One region of the Cupriavidus sp. HY129 genome, then DNA from elsewhere that is predicted to be linked to it. Evidence: predicted binding sites of a transcription regulator. Region 1 holds the regulator's gene; each other region holds the start of a gene.
The links. The regulator FNR, encoded in region 1, switches genes on or off when oxygen is low (the NO sensors DNR and NnrR bind a similar motif). The targets are predictions, from matches to a motif close to TTGATNNNNATCAA.
Positions count from the first base shown of each region.

Region 2: K6G35_RS07440 (universal stress protein) is a predicted target of FNR. The motif match lies at 2,172-2,185, and genes of this name have one in related genera.
Region 3: K6G35_RS03895 (DUF3149 domain-containing protein) is a predicted target of FNR. The motif match lies at 1,945-1,958, and genes of this name have one in related genera.

Region 1 covers NZ_CP083254.1:2,050,976-2,054,249, reverse strand. Annotated here, with positions in the region: gene ccoG (cytochrome c oxidase accessory protein CcoG) at 1-415, shown strand, start outside; gene K6G35_RS09290 (hypothetical protein) at 429-665, shown strand; gene K6G35_RS09285 (hypothetical protein) at 662-907, shown strand; gene fnr (fumarate/nitrate reduction transcriptional regulator Fnr) at 991-1,716, opposite strand; gene K6G35_RS09275 (sulfite exporter TauE/SafE family protein) at 1,802-2,569, shown strand; gene scpB (SMC-Scp complex subunit ScpB) at 3,121-3,274, shown strand, end outside.
Region 2 covers NZ_CP083254.1:1,632,045-1,635,318, reverse strand. Annotated here, with positions in the region: gene K6G35_RS07455 (hypothetical protein) at 18-413, opposite strand; gene K6G35_RS07450 (hypothetical protein) at 899-1,063, shown strand; gene K6G35_RS07445 (universal stress protein) at 1,082-1,522, opposite strand; gene K6G35_RS07440 (universal stress protein) at 1,570-2,001, opposite strand; gene K6G35_RS07435 (DUF3999 domain-containing protein) at 2,305-3,274, opposite strand, start outside.
Region 3 covers NZ_CP083254.1:846,295-849,568, reverse strand. Annotated here, with positions in the region: gene K6G35_RS03905 (Bug family tripartite tricarboxylate transporter substrate binding protein) at 172-1,161, shown strand; gene upp (uracil phosphoribosyltransferase) at 1,253-1,903, shown strand; gene K6G35_RS03895 (DUF3149 domain-containing protein) at 2,051-2,203, shown strand; one part of gene K6G35_RS03890 (IS3 family transposase) at 2,311-2,788, shown strand; one part of gene K6G35_RS03890 (IS3 family transposase) at 2,788-3,274, shown strand, end outside.

The DNA of each region.
Region 1 (3,274 bases):
CTATACGCTGATCTGGCTGGTTCTGGCGGCGGGCTTCGTCGCATCGCTGGCAATGCGGTCGCCGATCAAGGTCGACATCATTCGGGATCGCGGCGCGCTGGGCCGGGAAGTGGAGGGCCGCTGGATCGAGAACGTCTATCGGCTCCAGGTGATCAACACCACGGAAGCGCCGATGCGGATTCGCGTGCAGGCTGAGGGCGACGATCTGACTGGACTGACGGTCGAGTATGACAAGTCCGCCGAGGCCATGCAGCCAACGTCCAACCGGTTGTTGCCGATTCGCATTCGCGTGCCGATCGACGATGCCAAGGAGGGCACGCACAAGATCAACGTAACCGTGACGGCGGAGGGCGAGGACGGCCGAGACGCGCATATCAGGCAATCCACGAGTTTCATTGTTCCCCGCAATCTGTGATGCTGAGGGTGAAATGGCAGCAAACAAGGAGAGCGCAATGACATCCCAACAGTCCAAGCCCTGGTACAGGGAACCGTGGCCGTGGCTTTTGATGAGCGGTCCGTTGCTTGCAATTATTGGCTGCGGCGTGACCATCTGGCTTGCCAACACGCATCCGGATTTGCCGATTTCCGGCGTGGAGCGTCATGGCCTGGTCGTGGAGAAAACGGGGGCGGAGCATGTAGCGTCGCCGGCTGCGAGGCGCCCATGAGACTCCGCTGGCTGATGTGGGTACTTTGGCCGGCGTTTCTGATGGGCGGAGCGGCCACCGCCACCGTGTTTTCGGTCGTTGATCCGGGCGATCTCACGTTCTTCGGGCACCAGGTGGAAGCGTCTCGTGAGGCGGTCTACACGATTGGCTTCCTGGTGGCGTGGTTGTTTTGCGCATTGTCCAGTGGGCTGACGCTCTACACCATGCCAACCAAGCTCGAGGAGACCGACGAACTCGAGTAATGGCTCGAGTGCTGGCAGAAAGCAAAACGGCCGCACCGGGAGATCTGCTCCCGATACGGCCGTTTTCCTGGCCACGATGCCCGTTAGCAGTTTCGGCTATAGACCTGCCTGATGCCTTCCATGTCCACGAGTTTCACGTGTCGTTGGCGAATCTGAATCAGGCCGGCTTCGGCGAATCGAGAAAAGAGCCGACTCACGGTTTCGAGCTTGAGGCCAAGATAGCTGCCGATTTCTTCGCGGCTCATCCGCAGCACGAACTCGCTCGACGAGTAACCGCGCATCGACAGGCGCTCGGACATGTTGACGAGAAATGCTGCCAGGCGCTCTTCGGCACGCATCGAGCCAAGAGTGATCAGCATGATCTGGTCCTGCGAGATTTCCTTGCTCATCAGCCTCAGGAACTGCTGCTGGAGAGAAGGCAACGTGCCGGACAGCGATTGCAGGTCATCGAATCGCACGACGCAGACCTCTGTGTCCTCGAGCGCGGTGGCGTCGGACGCATGCTGCATCTCGCTGAGGCCGTCGAGCCCGACGACCTCACCGGGCAAATGGAAGCCGGTGATTTGCGTGCGTCCGTCCTCCATGGTCACGTGGGTCTTCAATGTGCCAAAGCGGATCGCATAGACTGCGGTAAGTGGTTCGCCCATGCGATAGAGCGTTTCGCCCTTGTGAACACGAACGCGTTCCTGTACGAGCGTGTCCATCTTTGCGAGGTCCTGTTGCGACATGCCCACGGGAAGGCAAAGCTGGCCCATGGCGCAAGTGGAGCAACGCGGAGACATCTCGGTGACGGGAATGGAGGTAAGCAATTGATGGTGCTCGCATGAATGCGCTTGCGATGGAGGCGCGATGCAGGCATTTTACAGCGTGATGTGACGCAGAAGCGAGGAACAGTTGCCATTTGGTGTGCTTTTCAGTGTCTTTACACTTGCGTTGCTTGGTGGCGTGCATTGCGCCGCCATGTGCGGAGGAATTGCCATTGCCGTCGAGCAACGGCAATCCGGGGGGGCTGTTGCGGTCGTTAGCCTCGTGCATCGCTCGCGATTTCACTGGTGGCTGGAACTGCTGGTCATGCACGCCGGGCGTCTCACGACCTATGTGCTGCTTGGGGCGCTGATGGGAGCGGTGGGTGCGACAGTCTGGAAGCAGGACTACCTTCCAGTGCAGCGCTGGCTCTATGGCGCGGGCAGCCTGTTACTGGTTCTGACCGGGGTGTGGTTGTTGCGGGGCCGCGTCATGCGTGCAGCATGGCTCGAACGGCTGGCGGCGCGGGCTGCCTCGTATGTCGTCCGGGGCGTCGCGTCGCTGGGCATGCAGATGCCGCTTCGCTTGCGTCGGCACGCGCCCATCATGCGGCGCTATGGGATGGGGTTGGCCTGGGGGCTGGTGCCCTGTGGTATGGTGTATGGCGCACTTGCGCTGGCCTTGTTGGCTGGAAATGCGCCATCTGGAGCACTTGTCATGGCGGCCTTTGGCATTGGGACGCTGCCCAACCTGCTGGTGATCTCGGGTTTGTCGGGCTACCTGCGGCAACTGTCGCGCCGCCCCGGCGTTCGAGTGGGCGCCGCGCTTGTTGTGATCGGTTTTGGGGCGCTGGGTGTCGCACGCGCCGTCTGGCTGCCCGATACGCTGGCCAATCACGGCTTCTGCGTCGTGTTCTAGACTTTTTTGCTGGTTGCAGGGCGGGGCTGGAATGCCATACAATCGCGAAAACCACGGTATCGCGCTCCGATGCGCTCGTGGCGTCGCCGGGGCTGCATTCCCGATCTGGGATGTGTGCCCAGGGGGTCTGGGCAGGTCTGGCTTGCCGGGATCGTCCCCACAGTTCATCCGGTTCACAAGATCTGGTTCCAAAGTCCGATGGGGCTGTGTGGAGAGGTGGCGCTGGTGCCAGGCGAAGTTGCCTGGGCCGATATCGATTGTTTCTTGCCGCCTTGGCGATCTGATTGTCCAGGTGAATGTCCACCCCAAAAGGGAGAGGGTGCGACGCAAGAGGTCCGTTGACTGGCGTAGTCTGTCAGCCCCGGACGATCTCCTGCCGGAACGACCCGGCAATTCGATGCAAAGAAAATGAGGTGCACGGCTCCGCTGCGAAAAGCTGCGAGTTGGCTGCGCGATGAGATGGCGGTGGCTCAGGCCTCGCTGTATCTGCAATCTCCAGTGCTTCAGGATTCGTCCAGAAGCAGGTGCAAAGACAGGCTGCACACAATCACATGAATACCCAAGAGGCGAAGATCGTCCTCGAGACCGCGCTGATCTGTGCGCAGGAGCCATTGCGCGTTGGTGATCTGCGACGGTTGTTCGCCGACGACGTCGGTGCCGACACCATCCGGGTTCTGCTCGAAGAGCTGCGCAACGACTGGCAGC
Region 2 (3,274 bases), 420 kb from region 1:
AGACACGCCCTCAGCGCTTACGCATCGCCCTGCCCGTACACAGTCGTCATGTGACTATCCAGCGATGCCAGCAGCACCGCATCCTTCATGTTCCCCAATGACGACGCGCCCATATAGCCGCGCATCTCGCTAGCGCAGGCAATGGCGGCTTCCACTTCGCGCATCGCCAGGATTTCCGCCGTCATGCTTGCCGCCATGACGTACAGCGCTTCGGGATCTGGTGCGTTCGTGTCGCGCTGCCTCTGTTGGGCGAAGATGTCGCCGAACGACTCGAGCAGCTCGGCGCATTTGAAACTGCCTCCCATCGTCGTGCTGTAGTACCAAAACTGCTCATCTTCGTCGACCTCCAGCTCGCCGCCGTCCCGGATATGTTGCAACATGCTTTCGAGCGGCGCGAAGAGCTTGTCGAGCACCCACGGCTGCAAGCGTCCGGGGAGATGGGCCTCTGCCTGACGTGGACGATACGGCTTGCGGGGGCGGCTACTTTTTCCCATTTTCGTGCGGGGACGCCAGACGAATGACGACAAGCAGGATGACGCCGAGGATTGCGAGTGCTCGCCCCGTCAGCATGACAAACTGCTGGAATTCGACCGCTGTCATGCGCGCCTCCCAGTGATCTCCGGGAGCGCAGACCCCGGTGCGGGAGGCGATACCAACGTCAACGGCAAGGCATTCGGTTGCGCGCCGGCATTTGCTTCCAACAGCAGTGCTAACGCGGCCTTGCGCAGCAGACTGTCTGTCGGAAGAATCTCGGTTAGCGTCTTGAGTTGGCGAATAGCATCGGTCGCTTCGCTGCCAAGGCGCGAAGGTGGGGCTTGATGCATAGATACTTGGGACTGCACGACTGTTCCTGAAGAAAGCCCGTATACCAAAAGCAAGTGCAATTGGATGGGAACAGATGTTTCCCAAGCTCTGGCGGGAACGGTCACAACTGGCCGGCAAAGCGAACGTCTGCCTGACCTATCCGGGGCATGCAGTGCTGCCCGATGTCGATGCTGCCTACAGCAGCAGCAGCAGCGGCAACGGCAACGGCATCAGCGCAACATGGGCAATGAGCGGCTAGTCAGCACGCCCCGAACGTTCAATCCTCGAAATCACTGCGCACCACCAGCACAGGGATCCTGGATTGCGTCAGTACGCCCTCCGAAACGCTACCAAGCACCATTCGCTTGATGCCGCGTCGGCCATGCGTTCCCATTACGATCAGATCGGCGTCCCAGTCATTGGCTTCGCTGGTGATCGTGTCGGCAATCTGCCCTGCTGCCGATCCGGCCTCTTCAAGCAGTTCGGTGGAATAGTGCAAGCCGTTGGCTTCCATCTTCGAGCGAACATGTTCCAGTATCCGCTTGCCGATTGCCGCGGTTGCCGCCTCGGCGGGCGTCAAGGTGCTGCCAAGCGCCTGTGTGACAACAAATAATGCCTTGACCTCCGCGCTCATGGCTTTTGCGACGGTCACGGCCTGCGCAAGGGCAAGCTCGGCGGCATCACTATCATCAACAGCCAACAGGATTTTCTTGTACACGATGACCTCCTCCTCTTCTGTTTGTGGAATCGTCTGGCGAACTGCGCTTATCGGAACACGAGAACGGGGATCGTGCTATGGGAGAGCACGTCCTGCGTGACGCTGCCAAGCAGCAGCTTTCCCAACCCCTTTCGACCGTGAGACGCCATGAAAATGACATCGCACTGCAATTCATTGGCTTTCTCGATAATCCCAAGATGTGGTGCCGAGGCGGAGGACGTTTTTCCGATACACGGTACTCCCGCCAATGCGGCTGCGGCTTCAATCCGGGAGAGTTCCTCCCGGGCCGCACTTTCAAGCCTGCTCGCGACACTTTCGGTATCGACCGCCGCGCTCATCGAAATGGACAAGCGAGGCTCTTCCTTGCAAATGTATGGCGTCAGACGGGCCCTGGTGCTACGGGCAAATTCAATGGCCGCCGATACAGCCTTGCGCGATTGGTCGGAACCGTCAACGGGCAGCAGGATGTGTTTGAACATAGAGGTCTTGGGTTGAGGGCGAATCGGTTTGCAAACGGCTGACCGATTGCCGAACTGGCGGCATTCCCCTGCCTTCAGGCACGGGATACCGGCACGGCATGCGGGGAGCGTTTCTCGATTCGTAAACTGAATCGATTTAGTTACAGTATCCCCGTACCGCCCTGGACTTCTTGACTGGAGTCAACGTCCCGATACCGGCCCTCTCCAGTACATCGCGGCACGGGTCCGTTTTGGAAAGGAAGCCCTGTCATGCCCGCGCGCGCCAAGAATGACTTCCATGATGCGAAGGGGCGAATGAACCTTTCAGGACTTGCCTTCTCCTTGGTGGCCACCACTACCCGCCTTGTCCGATTTGCCCGCCTGACGTAGCAGGAACCAGGCCATCACCCCCAGCACCATCACGGCCACCACCAATGCAGTCCACAGCACCGCCTTGCGCCATACCTCGCGTCGAGGTACCTGTGCCGATGCCAGCCCCACCGGCGATGCCTGCATTGTGCCCAGCCTTGCCTGGCCGATAGCGGGTGTCGTACCTGCCAGCAGGTCGGCCTTGGACAGGCGCGCCGTGCCTTCGGTGGCCTCGCCCACCACCACCTGGAAAGGCGGCGCGCCACGCGCCACGAAAGTCAGTTCGGCGGGCTGCCAGCCCACGAACAACAGGGGGCGCCCATCACCAAGCCCGCCTGACCGAGGATCCACGCTCAGACGCCAGTATCGATCGTCATTGCGAGGCACCGTTACTGATTCGTTCGCCTGCTCTCCGTTTGGTCCGGACAAACGAAACAGGCGCAGATCCGACACATGCTCCCACCGGGCCTGCGCATCTCGCCGCGACCAAAGCGTAGCCTGTGCGACGGTGTTGACCTGCGGCAGTCCCACGCGCACCTGTTCCACCGGGAAGCGGCCGGCAAGATCGAATGCGTAATCACCTGCCTGGTCCGGCGCGCCAGGCACACCCTGGCTCCATTGGAGTGGCGCGCGAAGCGCTGGTTGGGCGGTCACCGTCTCCACCTGCACGCCCTTTACCTCTGGTGCAGCGCCTTGCCATTGCAGCCGCAGGTAGCGGGTTCGCCTTGGCTCAAGGACAATACGTTCCTGCAAGAGCCGGCTGTCCCCACGGCTCACACGCAGAATGCGGGCCGTGCCTGCCGGCTGCCACGATTGCAGATCGTCGCTCGCCTGTACCGTTACCGTCCCTTCGAAATCGCTGTCCCCCAAACCGAGCTGGACTGCGGCGGCGGGTTCTGTCAGGCGACTCAGGTCGAGCAACCAG
Region 3 (3,274 bases), 1.2 Mb from region 1:
ACGTTGGATTCGTGCGGCGCGCGGCGGGAACCCGGCGATTGTATGCCAAAAGACGCAATGCTCGCCGGGGCCGCGCTAATGCCTGCTTTCCCATACAATGGCCGGCGCCTGTCCGGCACGCCAGAGCGGCGAACCGGACAGGAACAACAAGAAACTGGAGATACCCGAGTCATGCCGTCCTACCGCTTCACGGCGCGCCGCCGTGCCATCCTTTCCGCCACCCTGCTCGCGATCGCCGCGCCGTCAGCCGCCTTTGCCGCCGACAGCTTCCCGAGCAAGCCGATCCGCTTCATCGTGCCCTATGCCGCAGGCGGCACCACCGACCTCGTGGCCCGCACCGTGGGCCAGCGCGTGGCCGAAAAGCTCGGCCAGCCGGTCGTCATCGAGAACCGGCCGGGCGCCGGTGGCAACATCGGCATGGATGCCGTGGCCAAGGCACCGGCCGACGGCTACACGATCGGCTTCGGCGCGATCTCGACCAACGCCCTCAACCCGCATATCTACAAGCACGTGCCGTTCGATCCGCGGCGCGACTTCACGGCGGTCAGCCTGCTCGGCACCTCGACCATCGTGCTGGAGGTGAGCGAGAACCTGCCGGTGAAAACCGTCCCGGAACTGATTGCCTATGCGAAGGCCCATCCGGGGCTGACCTATGCCACGGCTGGCACGGGTACCTCGATGCACCTGGCCGGCGCGATGTTCTCGCAGGTGACGCAGACGAATCTGACTCATGTGCCGTACAAGGGAAGCAGCCCGGCCATCAACGACATGCTCGGCGGCCACATCCAGGTGATGTTCGACAACCTGCCGGCCTCGTTGCCGCACATCCAGGCTGGCAAGCTGCGCGCGCTGGCGGTGGCTGGCAAGACACGCTCGCCGTCGCTGCCGAATGTGCCGACGCTGGCCGAAGCCGGACTGCCGGGCTACGCGGTAGAACCATGGTTCGGCGTCTACGGCCCGGCCAACCTGCCAGCGCCGGTGGTGCAGGCGCTCAATACGGCGTTCGTCGAGGCGCTGGCGCGTCCGGACGTGCGCGACAAGCTGGCCCAGGCCGGCTTCAATCCGAAGGGTTCGAGTGCTGCCGAATTGCAGACACTGACTCAGACTGAATACGAACGTTTCGGAAAGGTCGCAAAGTCGGCCGGGATCACGGTGGACTGACCACCGGGCAGGCCCGCGCATCCATTACAATCGCGCTGCACAGGGCCCTCCCGCTCCAGGGAGGGCCTTCCCGATTTCCGAGCCTGCCGCCATGAAACAAGATCCGCGCTTTCCCAATCTCTTCATCCTCGATCACCCGCTGATCCAGCACAAGCTCTCGCACATGCGCGACAAGGAAACGTCGACGCGCACGTTCCGCGAGTTGCTGCGCGAGATTACGCTGCTGATGGGCTACGAGATCACGCGCAACCTGCCGCTGACCACGCGCCGCATCGACACGCCGCTGGTACCGCTGGACGCCCCGGTCATCGCCGGCAAGAAGCTGACGATCGTGCCCGTGCTGCGCGCCGGCGTCGGCATGAGCGACGGCCTGGTGGAACTGATTCCGTCGGCGCGTATCGGCCATATCGGCGTATATCGCGACGATCAGCACCGCCCGGTGGAGTATCTGGTACGCCTGCCGGACGTGGAAGATCGCTCGTTCATCCTGTGTGACCCGATGGTCGCCACCGGCTATTCGGCCGCCCATGCGGTGGATGTGCTCAAGCGCCGTGGCGTCAAGGACGAATCCATCACCTTTGTGGCGCTGGTGGCTGCGCCCGAGGGCGTCGAGGTATTTCAGAAGGCCCACCCCGGCGTGAAGCTCTACGTCGCCTCGCTGGACATCCATCTCGACGACCATGCCTATATCGTGCCGGGCCTCGGCGACGCTGGCGACCGTCTCTTCGGCACCAAGAACTAACCTCGAACTGAACTGCGTTCGTCCGAATGAAATTGAGGCGCTTGATGCGCCTCAAGGTTTTTGTGGGATGACCTTTCCCTGTGCCTTGTACTGACTACACTGTCCGCCATACACGGTGAATCAATATAAAAGCGAAGGGAGTCCCACATGGAAGCCATCAAGATCCTGTTCACAACGCCCACCGGGCTCGGCAGTCTGGCCGTCATTGCCTTCATCATCGGGATGGGCGCGTTCTTTGCGCGGATGTTCGCGCGCAAGATGCGCGAGGACGCAGAGGCGGCGCGGCGCGGCGGCAACTGAGCCCCTGCGGCGCTGACCCCGGCCCCTGACCATCCCCATGAAAAACGCCCGCATCGTGAACTGCACCCCAAGAGTTGGACACCGATCCAACCCTTGGGGTGTTTTTCATGGTGAGACACGACGAGCAACTGAAGCTCAAGGTAGTGAAGCGATATTTAGCCGGAGGTATCGGTTATAGGGCGCTGGCGCAGGAGTATGGAGTGGCGCGTACGCTAGCCCGGCAGTGGGTTGCTCAGTATGAACTCCACGGTCAACGCGGCTTACGGCGCAAGGGGCACAGTAAGTACAGCGCAGAATTCAAGCTCGCGGCGCTTGAGCGCATGCGGCGAGACAACCTGTCGCAATCTCAGGTGGGAGCGATATTGGGGATTCGTGATCCGGGGGCCATCGGCCGCTGGGAACGCCAGTATCATGAGGGTGGTCTGTCTGCACTATTGCCCCGTCCCAAGGGACGCCCCCGGAAGATGCCGAAAACTCTGCCACCCGAACCCCTCCCACCGGAATCCGAGCCGGATCAGCGCACCCGTGAGCAGTTGCTCAAGGAGAACGAATACCTGCGCGCGGAGGTGGCGTACCTAAAAAAACTCGATGCCTTGATTCGAGTGGAGCAGCGTCAGGCACCGCGCGCAAAGCGCAAGTAGTACTCGAATTGAGGCAGCATCATCCATTGGCCATCCTGCTTAATGTGGCAGGACTGGCGCGCAGCACCTTTTACTACCAGCAGAAAGTCCTGCTGGCCGGGGATCGTTACGCTGAACTCAAGCAGCGCATCCGCTCGATCTACGAGCACCACCGGGGCCGATATGGCTATCGGCGCATTACCGCGGTGATCCGGCAGGCTGGCGAGATAGTCAATCACAAGTTGATCCGGCGCCTGATGCTGCAGTTGGGCTTGAAGTCGCTGGTACGACCGAAGAAATACCGCTCTTACCGGGGAATGCTGGGACGGGTGGCGCCGAACTTGCTCAACCGGCAGTTCGCTGCGCAACGGCCCAACGAGAAATGGGTGACGGACGTGACCGAGTTCAACGTGAAGGGGCAGAAGCTGTACCTATCGCCGGTCATGGATCT